2 regions of the Piscibacillus sp. B03 genome follow, and region 1 is predicted to be linked to the other one. Evidence: a T-box and tRNA genes for the amino acid it is inferred to sense, from the RefSeq annotation. Region 1 holds a T-box; the other holds one or more tRNA genes.
What was found. The T-box of region 1 lies ahead of argS (arginine--tRNA ligase). A T-box ahead of a tRNA ligase gene usually reads a tRNA of that ligase, here a tRNA-Arg.
Positions count from the first base shown of each region.

Region 2: it encodes a tRNA-Arg, which carries the amino acid that the T-box ahead of argS (arginine--tRNA ligase) is inferred to sense. The anticodon was not compared.

Region 1 covers NZ_JBQQCO010000004.1:58,182-65,638, reverse strand. The annotation lists gene ACTWQB_RS04295 (CAP domain-containing protein) at 1-553, shown strand, start outside; gene ACTWQB_RS04290 (hypothetical protein) at 667-837, opposite strand; gene ACTWQB_RS04285 (GNAT family N-acetyltransferase) at 1,021-1,548, shown strand; T-box leader at 1,583-1,793, shown strand; gene argS (arginine--tRNA ligase) at 1,835-3,520, shown strand; gene ACTWQB_RS04275 (D-glycero-alpha-D-manno-heptose-1,7-bisphosphate 7-phosphatase) at 3,682-4,209, opposite strand; gene ACTWQB_RS04270 (hypothetical protein) at 4,218-4,772, opposite strand; gene ACTWQB_RS04265 (transporter) at 5,162-5,581, shown strand; gene ACTWQB_RS04260 (general stress protein) at 5,668-6,015, opposite strand; gene ACTWQB_RS04255 (general stress protein) at 6,097-6,423, opposite strand; gene ACTWQB_RS04250 (FAD-dependent oxidoreductase) at 6,444-7,457, opposite strand, start outside.
Region 2 covers NZ_JBQQCO010000002.1:120,202-127,658, forward strand. The annotation lists gene rph (ribonuclease PH) at 1-387, shown strand, start outside; gene ACTWQB_RS02250 (XTP/dITP diphosphatase) at 395-979, shown strand; tRNA gene ACTWQB_RS02255 (tRNA-Gly) at 1,332-1,405, shown strand; tRNA gene ACTWQB_RS02260 (tRNA-Arg) at 1,434-1,510, shown strand; gene ACTWQB_RS02265 (hypothetical protein) at 1,868-1,990, opposite strand; gene sda (sporulation histidine kinase inhibitor Sda) at 2,115-2,261, opposite strand; gene ACTWQB_RS02275 (fructosamine kinase family protein) at 2,348-3,211, shown strand; tRNA gene ACTWQB_RS02280 (tRNA-Arg) at 3,260-3,333, shown strand; gene ACTWQB_RS02285 (DUF1189 family protein) at 3,369-3,842, opposite strand; gene ACTWQB_RS02290 (DUF1450 domain-containing protein) at 3,865-4,110, opposite strand; gene ACTWQB_RS02295 (aldehyde dehydrogenase family protein) at 4,249-5,706, shown strand; gene ACTWQB_RS02300 (tetratricopeptide repeat protein) at 5,890-6,876, shown strand; gene tig (trigger factor) at 7,015-7,457, shown strand, end outside.

The DNA of each region.
Region 1 (7,457 bases):
AGCTCCTAAACAAGAGCAGCCAGAAGAGCCTAAAGAAGAGGCTCCAAAGCAAGAACAGCCAGCTGAACAAGAGGAACCTCAACAAGAACAACCAGTTGAGCAACCACAACAAGAAGAGCAGGTTGAACAACCAGCGCAAGAACAACAAGAACCACAACAAGCTTCAGACTTACAAGCGTTTGAACAGCAAGTTGTCGAATTAGTAAACCAAGAAAGACAAAAGCATGGTTTACAACCACTAGAAGCATCATCTGAACTTAGTGATGTGGCACGCGAAAAGTCACGTGACATGGCTCAGAATAACTACTTCAGCCACACATCACCAACTTATGGTTCACCATTTGATATGATGCAACAATTCGGAATTGACTACCGTACTGCAGGTGAAAATATTGCGATGGGTCAAACGTCTCCAGAGCAAGTGATGAACGGTTGGATGAACAGTGACGGCCACCGTAAAAACATCTTAAGCAGTGACTTCACACACATTGGCGTTGGCTACGTCGAAGCAAACGGAAAAACTTACTGGACACAAATGTTCATTGGTAAATAAATAAAGAGAGTAGAACAAGGGAACACCCGCTTACTGTTATTTCAGTGAAGCGGGTGTTTTTACTAGACAAAATCATGGGTTTACTAGACACTTTTGGCGTTTTACTAGACAATCTATGAATACCGAATCGTAATACACCAATCTCTTCCTAAAGAGAAACAGAAGTCCTTCTGTCTATTCAAATTATATTGCTTAGGTACTTTTGAAAACTTCCATCCCTCAAGGTTCGTTTTAGTTAATTCTTTTTTATGTTCATCCAATAAATATTGGTAGTCTAAATGCATATGAATGCCTCCTTTGTTACTTTTAGTATATTACGTGAGGTCATTTTATCCATTGGCAAGAAGGTTGAAATTTCCTCAGTCTTTGGTCGTAATTTTTTTGTTAAAAAAATGATTAAGATCAATAATAGTAAAAGGGCTATGTTAAACTTTTAGCAACACGACTAAATTGGAGTGAAAACCATGATATTCAATACGGATCGTATTTATTTACGTAAACTTTCTAAAGATGACATAAAAACACTTTACAAATGGCACAATGATGTCGAAGTGTTTACCAACATGAGATCCTCGCTTGATTTGTACAATCATGATGAACTTGAAGAGTTTTACGATAAAATCAAAGAGGGGAAAAGTTTTATCATTGTTGATCAAGAAAGCCAACAAGAAATTGGGAACATATCGCTTGTTGGGCTGAACTTCAGGCAGCGCCATGCGGAAGTTCTATTATTGATTGGAGAGAAAGATTATTGGGGTCAAGGGTACGGAAAGGAAGCGTTCAAGTTATTATTGAACTATGCATTTAATGAATTAAATTTACATAGAGTAAGTTTGAAAGTATTCTCATTTAACCAAAAAGCATTCCAAATGTATGAAAAGTTCGGGTTCCAAGTTGAAGGGAAGCTTAGAGAAGCATTTTTCAGACATGGTGAATGGCATGATATCTATATCATGAGCTTGTTGCAAAGAGAGTACTTTGAATTAAAAGGTTGATTTTAGACCCGGTTGTGATAATATATTGAAAAACATACATCCGATGAGGAAGAGAGTAATTTAGGTGTAGTTTATAGCGAGTTAGGGATGGTGTGAGCCTAGCAGCGAAACTTAAGTGAACCGCACTTCTGAGGAGTAACCTGAAAATAGTAGGGTGAGCCGGGGATTAGCCCCGTTATCAAGTTAAAGTTGGTTCATCTTTGTGATGGACAAAAAGAGTGGTACCGCGACAACTCGTCTCTTAATGATTAAGAGGCGATTTTTTTATATTTAGAGGGGGATTAAGATGCTACTTAAACAAGTAATGATTGAAGAAATTCATAAGTTAGTCCATGAGCATTTGTCAGTTGAAGATGTTTCTGGATTAATAGAAAAGCCAAAGGTAGAAAAACACGGAGACTTTGCATTTCCTTGTTTTGCATTAGCAAAGCTATTGCGTAAATCGCCACAAGACATTGCAAAGCAAATTGCTAATCAAATAAGTCATAGCAGTTTTAGTCATGTTCAAGCAGTAGGACCGTATGTCAACGTCTTTATTAATCGAAAACACGGAAGTCAGGCAGTATTAACTGACATATTGAAGCAAGGACCAGACTATGGGAAACAGTCTATTGGTGAAGGGAAGAAGATTGTATTGGATTTCTCGTCACCAAATATCGCCAAACCATTTTCTATGGGTCATCTAAGGTCTACTGTTATTGGGCAGTCTTTAGCATTGATCGTTGAAAAGATAGGCTATACATCCGTTAAAATCAACCACCTCGGTGATTGGGGCACGCAATTTGGAAAACTCATTCATGCTTACAAGATATGGGGAGATGAGGGCACAGTCCGTGAAAACCCAATTGAAGAACTATTAAAGCTTTACGTAAAATTTCATGAAGAAGCGGAAAGCCATCCTGAACTTGAAGATGAAGGTCGAGCATGGTTCAAAAAGTTAGAAGATGGCGATGGAGAAGCAATCCAACTTTGGAAATGGTTTAGAGAAGAGTCTTTGAAAGAATTTCAGAAAATCTATCATTTGTTAGGAGTGGAGTTTGATTCCTTTAATGGCGAAGCTTTTTATAATGATAAAATGGACGATACGATTAAGTTGTTAAAAAATCAAAGTTTATTGACCGAATCAGATGGAGCGGAAGTCGTCAGTCTTGATGACTATGATTTGCCGCCATCTTTAATCAAAAAACGAGACGGTGCGACTCTCTACACGACTAGAGATTTAACGGCTGCTATCTACAGACAACAACACTACCAATTTGAGCAAGCGATCTATGTGGTTGGCCATGAGCAGTCATTACATTTCAAACAATTATTTTTAGTCCTTAAGAAGATGGGTTATTCATGGGCAGACCATATGCATCACGTGCCATTTGGATTTATTTTAAAAGACGGTAAGAAGATGTCGACTCGTAAAGGGAAAGTCGTGTTACTTGATGAGGTAATAAAAGAAGCCATTGAATTAGCTAAACAGAACATAGAAGATAAAAATCCAAACTTAGGTAACAAGGAGGAGGTTGCTCAACAGGTTGGAGTAGGTGCAGTCATTTTCCACGATTTAAAAAATGATCGTTTGAACAATGTTGAATTCTCGCTTGAAGACATGTTGAGATTCGAGGGCAATACCGGACCATATGTTCAATACACTCACGCTCGCGCACAGTCAATATTAAGTAAAACGTCTGCGAGCCCCAAGATTAACTTTGGGCTAGAAGATGATGAATCTTGGCAAGTCGTGAAACTCTTACATCAGTTCTCGGAGGCTGTACTTAAGAGTTATAACACATACGAGCCATCTGTCATTGCAAAATATTTAATTGATCTGTCTCAAGCATTTAATAAATACTATGGGAAGGTCAAAATATTGAGTGAAGATGAGTATTTAGAAGATCGGTTGGCATTAGTAAATTCAACAGGTGTTGTGATTAAAGAGGGGCTTCGATTACTAGGAATCAGTGCTCCTGAGAATATGTAAACTTGCAGGTAAATTAGCTAAACATGTTGATAAATGTTGAGAACCTGCAGGTAAATTAAAAAAACCTACAGGTAAATCGGAAAAACTTGCAGCTAAAACATAGAAACATGCAGGTATATCTTAAAAACCTGCAGCTAAACAAAAAGCTTGAGACCTCGGCCTCAAGCTTTTTCATCTTCTAAAATCCATTCAACGGCTTCGCTTAAATTGTTAAAACACTTATATGCTTCTGGATGAGTGTTCACTACCATTAAGCTCTTAATCCCAACTGCATTACCAGCTTCAATATCGGGTTCACGGTCACCGACCATATAACTTTTCATAATGTCGATGTCGTAGTCGTCTAATAAATCAAGAAGCATTTGTGAGCCTGGCTTACGGCAGTAACAATTTTCGTGTGGAGCATGAGTACAAGCCATAATTTCATTGATTTGTGCACCTTGTTTAGCAAGTTCCTTGGCCATATGTTCATGAATACTGTCTAGTTCTTCTTCTGTCATGTAACCTAATCCGACGCCGCCTTGATTGGTCACGACAAATACTTTAAAGTCAGCTTCATTTAATTTTTGAATCGCTTCGGCTACACCTTCTAAAAAATACAAATCTTCTTTTCGATTAACGAATTTAACACGATCCGTTTTGACCTCGTTAATAACGCCATCTCTATCTAAAAATACTGCTTTATTCACTTGCAAAATCATCCTTCCATGGTATTCTTCTCAAGTTGATCACCTAAGTTTCTAAATTTAAAGAGTAATACTAAGAACACGATGTGAGTAATTAATCCCACAATACCCAGTAACGCAAACAGCCAGATGAACAAGCTGAAATTAAGACTAAAAGTGTTTAAAAATATAACAGTAAGAATAATCGCCAAATAAGCCTTCATTATCTTCTCGGTGCGAATTTTTAGTTCGAATTCTTTATGTGATTCTACTAACTCAATCAATACTAAGAAAATGTAATAAACTAAAACAACATCTAATATATTAACAGCTAAAAAGTAAAACTTCCAGAATCCAAAAATGATTGTATTAGGATCCATGACAATTGCAGGTATCGACATGATGATTAAGATAAAAGCAACGGTTAAACCGGTTTTAGCTCGTTGAGATATGTTGCTTACTTGGATTAGCCCAATATATATAAAAAGGTAACCAACCGGATCAAGTAATACGTCAAATGTTTCAATGCGAGTGTCAATTAATACAATTATAAATCCCCAAAACATGTGTAATATAGAATTCTTCATTATTGTTTTTCCCCTTTGAAATTAATCCATTCTTGAATTAAATCTTGTGTTAAGTAACGGGTTACAATAAAAATTTATGTCTTATCTTTTCCTCCTCATTATTTAACATAATACCAATAAAAGAAATAGAAAAAAATGACTTTTCACTTGAGAATTTTTAATAGTTGAAGCGTTCTGGTCGACTGAAGCACAGTCAGCTTGGCTAAATATATCCCTATTCTGCCCGTTCCAATCTAGGCACTTGTGCTTTTCACTTGGTGGACAGACACCTAAGCTCTAGGCATTAACATACTATGAAGGTGTGAGGACGTTTTATAGAGAGGGGTATAAATTTGTACGGTTATAATGGACAGAATCCTTATAGACAGCCTGATGAAACGAATTCTTTAATGTACGGAGGGGATCCACGTATAACCCCAGGTCAAGGAGGTCCACCTGGAGGTTTTCCACCAGGCTTTGGACCCGGAGGACCAGGGGGAGGACCTGGTGGTGGTTTCCAGCCAGGACCCGGTGGCCCAGGTGGACCAGGGCAAGGACCAAGTGGACCACCTCAAGGGCCACCGCCATCGTTCACACCACAACAAGGTGGTGGCCAAGGGGGACAATTTGGCGTTCAAGCAGTAGATCCAGGTTCGATTCGTGGCTGTTTGTATCGTTACACATATGTATGGTTAGATAATCGTCAACGTTTCTGGTTCTATCCAACGTATGTAGGCAGACGCTCCGTGTCAGGGTATCGTTGGACTGGATTCTTCTGGGTTTATTACGGAATAGACTTGAGAAGAATTGACTCGTTCCAGTGCTATTAAGAAAAGCACTATTATTTCTCAGCTATTAAAAAATGGACCCCATTTTTCAATGGGGTCCAAATTTAGGGGGAGGAGTAAGTTACAATTTATTGTAAAATTGTCGAGACAGCCTTTTGGCTATTGACAATTAACAACACTTTACCTTCATCCATATCTTCTTCGTATTCTTCAGCTTCATCTTCACTTAAGCCCATTTCTTGTAGCTTCGTTCTTAATTCATCACCTTTTTTATTGAACATATTGTTTAAGAAGTTCTTCATATCTTGCTCGCTAAATCCAATTGTATTCGCTCTAGCATTGCTCGCAATGCGCTCAGTACGATCATCATCATGAGATAATACATACATTTCAGTGTTGTCTATTCCGTTTTTCTTAAGCTTTTGCACATCATTAACAAGTTGTTCATCATTAGTATACTCTTTTACAAATGGCATTGTTGTTCACTCATTTTAAATATGTTTCATTAGTTGTTTACCACGTGATTATTTTTTAAAACATATCTAGAAGTGAAAAACTTAATCAAGCAATTCATCAAAGTTACGATCTTCTCTCACAATTAATAAAATTTTCCCTTGATCCAGCATCGCTTCGTATTGATCGGCTGCCTCTTCTGTTACACCTACTTCTTCTAACTTGGCTCTTAATTCGTCACCTTTTTTATCAAACCCCTCATTTTGAGAAAGTTCAATACTGTGAGTTCTTGTCTTGTGTGCTAAATCTTCTGTGTGATCATCATCATGTGCTAACACGTAGATATCTTCTTGATCCACTCCATTACCTAACAATTTCTTAATGTCATTTTCTAAGTTTTGATCGTTTTTGTAATCTTTAATGTATGTCAATTTGATACCTCCTTAATAATTTAATAACCAGATCGCTTATCATTAAACTTAAAATCATCAGCCATATGAAAATCATGCTTTTGTAATGGAGTTTCAGCAGGCCCTTCTAATACTTCCCCAGTGTATGAGAAGCGGGAGCCATGACATGGGCAATCCCACGATCGCTCAGACTCATTCCAATTAACTTCACAACCTGCATGGGTGCAAGTCGTATCGACAATATGAACTTGTCCTTCTTCATCTTTATAGGCCCCTTTACGTTCGCCATCTATACGAATGACAGCACCTTCATCATGTTCTAGGTCTTCAATTTTTGTTCGTGGCACTTCCATTTTTCCTTTAATTAGGTGCTTCGCCATATCTATGTTTTCCATGAAAAATTTCTTTAAGCTTGGATCTGGCGAAAAGCGTGAAGGGGAGAAAATATCCTTATACGGGTTCATCTCACCTAAAACCATATCGCTCATTAATTTGGCTGCATTTGTTCCGCTCGTCATCCCCCATTTACGATATCCCGTTGCAATGAGCACGTTTTGGCGTTTTTTAGTGATTGCACCGACATAAGGAATCTTATCTAATGTTATTAGGTCTTGAGCTGACCATCGATGGAGAACTTCATATTCATTTTCAGTAAAAATGTCATTACAAAATCTTTTTAACGCCTTATAATGCTCCATCATTCCTTGCCCTTGTCCTGTTTTGTGATCTTCCCCACCAATTATATAAACTTCTTCACCATTGTAAGTGGCTTTACGAATGGTATGCTCAGGCTTATCAACACTTAAATACATACCGCCAGGATAAGGCTTATTCGCTTTCACAGCTAACACATATGAACGACTTGCATACATGCGAGTGGAATAAAGCCCTGTTCCTTCATAAAAAGGGAAGTGTGAACAGGCTAAGACGTAATTGGCTTTCACACGAAAACCGTCTCTTGTAACCACGACGGACGCCCCGTGCGCATCTTCCACGTCGACAGCCACTGTTTGCTCATAAAATTGGCCACCCTTTTCCTGGATTAGCTTTACTAA
Region 2 (7,457 bases), on a different contig from region 1:
GGCACACGTACAGCATCCATTACGGGCGCGTTTGTTGCTGTTGCACTAGCGTGTGGCAAGTTATTAAAAGAAGAAAAAATTTCAGAAATGCCTATTAAGCATTTCTTAGCGGCGACATCAGTTGGAATTAGCGATGAAGGTGAGCCGATTCTAGACCTTTGTTATGAAGAAGATTCTACGGCATCTGTTGATATGAACATTGTTATGACCGATCAAAATGAATTTGTGGAATTACAGGGTACTGGTGAAGAGGCAACTTTTTCACCCCACGAGTTAAATCAATTAATATCATTAGCTCAAAAAGGAATTGGTGAGTTATTCTCAATTCAAAAAGGAGCCATTGGTAGTATTTCTGATCGAATTGGTGAGAACGAAAAAGGGGAATAAATAATCGATGAAGCAAATCTATGTAGCGACGACGAATAAAGGTAAAATTAAAGAGTTTCAAGACATGTTTAGCTCATTAGATATTGAAATGGTCAGTCTCATGGATGCGTTTGATGACGTTGAAGATGTAGAAGAAACAGGGACAACGTTTGAAGAAAATGCTAGGTTGAAGGCTGATACTTATTCTAAGACCTATAATATTCCTGTTATGGCTGATGATTCTGGTTTAGCCGTTGATGCGCTAAATGGTGATCCTGGTATATACTCAGCACGATATGCTGGTTTAGAGAAGAATGATACTCAAAATATAGAGAAGTTACTTAAGAACCTTAAAGGCATTCAAAATCGTGATGCAGCTTTTGTATCAGTAATTGCTTATGCTGACCCAGGCAAAGAAACTATTGTTGCTGAGGGGCGTTGTGAAGGGCAAATTACGAAGGAACCACAAGGAACTCAAGGTTTTGGCTATGATCCCGTATTTATTCCAAAAGGCTATCAACAAACGATGGCCGAGCTTGGACCAGAGGTAAAAAATAAAATCAGTCATCGTAAACGAGCACTAGACGCTATGATCGACATGATTAAGGATTAATGATAACTGGGGAATTTCCCCCAGTTATTAAATGTTTTTTAAATATAGGTTGACATCTATTAATCATTTTTTATATAATAATTCTTGTCCGCAACAGAGCAGTAGTTGATATGACTCTTTTATTTAATGCTTTTAGTGACTTGAAGATTTAAAGGCTAAGTGTTAAAATAGCATTTGTCTTTAAATTATAATACTACATATGATGCGGGTGTAGTGACGAGCGAAACATCGATGAATAAGCTACGAGTTGCTCCGAAGCATAAACACCTTCGAGTAAGCTAGGAGATGCAGGAGCATAGTGGTAACATAACTTGAAGCGTGAGTAAAAGATTAATTAAACACTACATATGATGCGGGTGTAGTTTAGTGGTAAAACCTCAGCCTTCCAAGCTGATGTCGTGGGTTCGATTCCCATCACCCGCTCCATTTTATTTTTAAAACAGAAAGTACATAAGTCCCAGTAGCTCAGCAGGATAGAGCAACAGCCTTCTAAGCTGTGGGTCGCAGGTTCGAATCCTGCCTGGGACGCCATTTAAAACATGCTCAATCTCTTTAACCATTAAGAGATTGAGCTTTTTTATATTAGGTAAGTTTAATATATCGGGTGTTTGGAGTTTTCTACCATTTATCTTTTCTAAAGAACTATCGTGAAACATTAAAGAGAGCATTTTTAGATCAGAGAGCAGTAGAGGATTATAATATTATAGAACTCTCTACTTCATTAATTACGACTAGTGCTAACAAGGTATATTTTAACCTGAACACATTTATCATGTTTATTCTATCGACTATATTAATTAGCCTGGTTATTAACCTGTTAGCAAAGACTTGGAGTCGTCTAAACAAAAAAGCTCAATCTCACTAATTGGATTGAGCTTTTTAATATGTTTATTTTGGTGAATCTGATTGAGTTTGCTGAGTTAATGATGAAATGACAATGCTTGTAATCACGGTTGCTAATAAGTTTAAAATAGCAAACACTAATAGAACAACGAAAAATGAATCGCGCATAATTCAACCTCCAGTAGTAAGCTTGATGACCTTATTTTGTTATATTTTTATCATAATTCTTCAAATCATTCATTTTTGAGCATAAAAATACTCCTCTTGTTTAGAGGAGTTCTAAAGATATATTCTAACCTATCATTAATCGTACGGTGTTTGGGTTAATCTTTCTCATATATAGTTCTTGTTCTAATAGTTCAATGAAGTCTAATTCCAAATTAAGGTTGATGGATTTGATATATGCACTGATTAGTTGGTCATTGTTTAAATAATGCATACATTTCACCCCTTTTAGTTTCGACTTATCAACATAATACCCTTTTTGTTAAAATATAAACTAAATCTTTTGAAAAGGGTGAGGTTATGAAGGATTTTGCTAAATTAGTACTTAGTCAAACGCAAGATCATTCGGAAATTAAAACAATTAAACCTGTTAGTGGTGGTTCAATTAATGAAAGCTTTTATTTAGAAACAGAGCAACAATCTTATTTTTTAAAATATCATGATTTTGCGCCCGATAACTTCTTTTATTATGAGCAAGAAGGACTTGAACTAATTAGGAGCACCAACTCCATTCAGGTGCCTGAGGTTTATAGCTATTCGGATGAGGAAAATTATGCTTATTTATTATTAGAATGGGTCGAAGGAACGAAAGCGACTAGAACAGAAAATCAGTTAGGTCATCTCATAGCCAAAATGCATCAAACTGAAGCCAAACGGCACGGTGTTGATCATAAAACTTTTATTGGCATTTTAGAGCAACCTAATCAGCTGTATAATGAATGGGTTGATTATTATAAAGAGTGCCGGTTAAAAAGACAATTAGATATTGGTATTGAAAACCACCACTTAACCGGAAAACGCCGCAATCGTTTTGAAAAGTTAATTACCCGATTAGATCAGTTCATTCCTAAAGGTATTAAACCAACATATTTGCATGGTGACTTGTGGGGAGGGAACTGGTTAGTTGGACCTAATGGTAGTCCATATGTAATCGATCCATCATTCTTGTATGGAGATCGTCACTTTGATTTAGCCTTTACAGAGCTATTTGGCGGTTTCTCACATGATTTTTATCAAGCCTACTCTGAGCAGAATCCACCGGAAAGTTATTATGAGGATGTTAAAGAACTATATCAACTCTATTATCTACTTGTTCATTTAAACATATTTGGAGAAGTATATGGTGGGGCAGTTGATCGAGTATTAAAGAAGTATATTGGTTAAAAAGGGCTTGAATATTCTTGTAAGACTTGGTTTAATAAATAAGTGTCTGTCCCAGTAGCTCAGTAGGATAGAGCGACTGCCTCCTAAGCAGTAGGTCGGGAGTTCGAATCTCTCCTGGGACGTAAATAAGACCTGTCCAATTCATTGGACAGGTCATTTAAGATTTTTTCGGATATATTTTAATCATTTTCGTCATGAGATAAAAGAACAACATTAATATTAGTAGAACAAATAAGTGATTTAAATTAATAACTTTTATAAAAAGAAAAAGGATGATTGGCCAAGTAAGCGCGTATGACGTCATCTTCCATAATTGGTGGTATGCAAGCTTTCTTTTAAGAATGTTTCTTAGTAAGTAAGCTATTCCAGATAATAACGTGATGATTAATATAGTGAAAAAGATTGTAATTGTTGGATATAAAAATAATACTTGAATGATAACGACATCTGGAATTTCACCTTTAACGTCTTGAACATTTCTGACAAAATTAATAACGTCTGGTAGAAATAATAGTAAGAATAATAAAATGATATATACGAGTGTATCTCTCATGCTAATTCGATTAAGTTTAAAAAGAGCATCTTTCTTAGGTAACAATAAACTATTTCGAAATATAGTCGTTAAATTCACTATCGGTTCCTCCACTCATGAATTAAGAAAAGAAGGCAAGTTCTTCTTCAATGGCTTTTCTGATTTTTGCTAGGGCATCATCTACATCTTTGCCGAATATTCTATTCCCATTGACTAATGCATATGGTCGAACAGCACATAGCCCACAGAAGGAAAGGCAGCTATTTTCAATCACTGTCACTTCTGGGTATTCTTCTTCAAGTATGTCTTCTAAGTTAACACGTGCCATTAAGTTTCCATCACAAATTTCAACAACCACTAATCCCATAGCTGCTTCCCTCCTTACATACGTTTTCAAAATTATAATTATAAAGCGATTTGCTTAAATGTGCAAATTTAATACTTGAATAAAGGCTCTTACATAATGGAAGAATACGTTTTATATGAATGTTAAGGAGTGATCGAGGTGGATTTTAAAACTTTAGATAAAAGCTTTATTAATGGAGAATGGATAGAGGGGCATAGCAAACGAACATTTGATAATCAAAACCCATATGATGGCTCAGTATTGCAAACAATAAAGTTAGCGACTTTAGACCAGCTTGAAGACACTTTTTTGATTGCGAAGAATGCACAAGAAGAATGGGCAAAGTCTTCGTCAGAAGATAAGAAAAATGTTTTAGAAAAGGTCATTGAGTTTTACGAACAGAATCGAGATGATATCGTCGAGATCATTACAAAAGAAACTGGTGGAAGTGTGATAAAGGCGAATGTTGAAGTGGACTTAACAGTTGGTCTAGTTAATGAAGCATTAAATATGCCTGATGAACTAGATAAGGTTGAAGAAGTACCTGCAGGAGTTGAGAATAGGGTAAACCGGGTTCATAAGTTACCACTTGGTGTCATTACATCTATCTCACCTTTTAACTTCCCGATGAATTTATCGATGAGAACAATTGCACCTGCAATTGCCTTAGGGAATAGTGTTGTTCATAAACCAGATGCTCAAACGGCTATGGCTGGTGGCTCAATCATTGCTAAAGCATTTGAATATGCAGGTTTACCAAAAGGAGTATTTAATTGCATTTTAACGGACCTAGAAGAGATAGGAGATGCCATGTTAGAAAGTCCTCATTCGCAGTTGATTAGTTTCACTGGTTCTACTCCTGTTGGGAAGCATATTGGTAAAATTGCTGGAAGTATGCTTAAACGTGTTGCACTCGAACTTGGTGGCAACAATCCATTTATCGTATTGCAAGATGCGAATGTTGACAAAGCAGTCGATGCCGCAATCTTTGGTAAGTTCATTCATCAAGGGCAAATATGTATGTCTATAAACCGCTTTATCATTCATCAAGATCATTATGATGAATTCGTTAATAAATTCGTCGACCGGGTAAAAGAAATCCCGTGCGGCGACCCGACAAATCCTGAGACCATTGTTGGTCCATTAATTAATGAGGAGCAAGCTGATAAAGCAGAGAAAATTATTGAAGATGCAAAAAAAGCGGGAGCAAAAGTAGCATTAGAAGGTAAACGTGAAGGCAACTTACTGACACCTACTGTTTTCGTTGATGTAGAGAATAATAGTGAACTAGCTCAAACAGAATTATTCTCTCCGATCGCCACCATCATAAAGGCGGAATCAGATGACCATGCAATAGAAATGGCTAATGACACACCGTTTGGGTTAAGCTCAGCGATATTTACTGAAGACTTAACAGAAGGTGAACAGCTAGCACTTAAAGTAGAAAGTGGGATGACTCATATTAATGATCAAACGGTTAATGATCATCCAAATGTACCTTTTGGTGGTGCTAAAGAAAGTGGTATGGGACGCTTCGGTAACCCTTGGATTGTTGAAGAATTTACGATGACTAAATGGGTGTCGATTCAAAAGGAATATCGTGAGTATCCATTTTAATATTTTTCGAGGGCTCTATTTTAAATAGACCCTCTTTTTAAATGTGTAAAATTGACTTAATATCATGTATGATATAGATAGTGAATGCTTAATAAAAATTGAATGACAATTTATGTTTTTAATGAGGTGATTATGGGTAAATTATGTTAACAGGGAAATTATTTAAGACGGGATGGTTTTAGTATGGATTATGAACAGCATGATGTCGTCATGTTCCCGGGATGGAGGAAAGAGTTAGAAGCAAAAACATTTGATGCCGTTAAACATAAGAATTATAAAGAAGCCTTATTACATATTGAACAGTTAGAATCATTTGATGAAGCTTCAAATGATATCTTAACGGCTAAAGTTATTTGTTTGATTGAAATGAATAAATATGAAGAAGCTATTAGTTTATGTCGTAAACTCATGAGAGAAGACGATGAACATTATTTTAAATACTTACATATTTATTTGACGATTTTATTCCAAAATAGTCAATATGCTGAACTTGTTGATTTATTAGACGAGATTCAAAATCATGACTCAATCCCGGTAGAGTATGAAGAGGTTTTCAAACAATTATATGATATGAGCAAACAATTCCAAGAACAGACTCCAGAACGTGAATCAACTGAACATATGGAACATTTCCTTGATTCACTTGAAAATGGGAACTTCCAAGAGCAATGGAATTTATTAGCTTATCACCGTAAGCACGAAATAGGACAATACTTAGATCGAATTATTCCTTATTTAAGTGACACGCAATTAAACCCGGTTATAAAAACAGGTATCATTCAATGGTGCATGGATGAAGAAGTAAGTGATGTCATTGAGGTGGAGAAATTTGATCGAACAGAATGGGTAAAACCAAGTGAGCTTTCTGATGTGTTGGATACTGATTTTGCAAAACAATGTTTAAAAGAGTTAGAACAAATTGAACAAAATGATCCTACTCTTTATCAATTTACTAAACAAATTTTATTTAGATACTTATATATCTTGTTTCCGTTCACACCAGAAAGTGGAACAACTGAAGAAATTGCGGAGGCTGTGTCTGCGTTAGCAGAAAGCTATTTGAATTTGAATGAAAGTGACGATCGTACATACATATCTGATGAAATTCGTAAATGGATGAATGAAATTGAGAAATTAGAGAAGGTGTATTTCTCACGAATTGACGATTGACAATTTCATAGGATTACATTATTGAACGGAAACATTTCTATGTTATAATATAGTGGTTGCTTTATGCATGAATAGTGATATTATAAAGTTCGCTATGTAAAAAATATTGGAATAAATAGTTTTTTGGAGGGAAGTTTTATGTCAGCAAAATGGGAAAAGAAAGAAGGCAATGAAGGTGTCTTAACATTTGAAGTAGACACTGACCAATTTGACAAAGCCTTAGATCAAGCATTTAAAAAAGTAGTTAAGGATGTTCAGGTACCAGGATTCCGTAAAGGTAAAGTACCTCGTAGCATTTTCGAAAAACGTTTTGGCGTTGAAGCATTATACCAAGATGCTGTAGATATTGTTCTACCTGATGCTTATATGAAAGCAGTTGAAGAAGCTGGAATTACACCAGTTGATCGTCCGGACGTCGATATCGAACAAATTGAAAAAGGTCAACCATTAGTATTCACAGCTAATGTAACTGTTAAACCAGAAGTTACTCTAGGTGAATATAAAGGACTTGAAGTAGAAGATAAAGACACAACAGTTACTGATGAAGAAGTAGAAGAAGAGTTAAAGTCACTTCAAGAAAA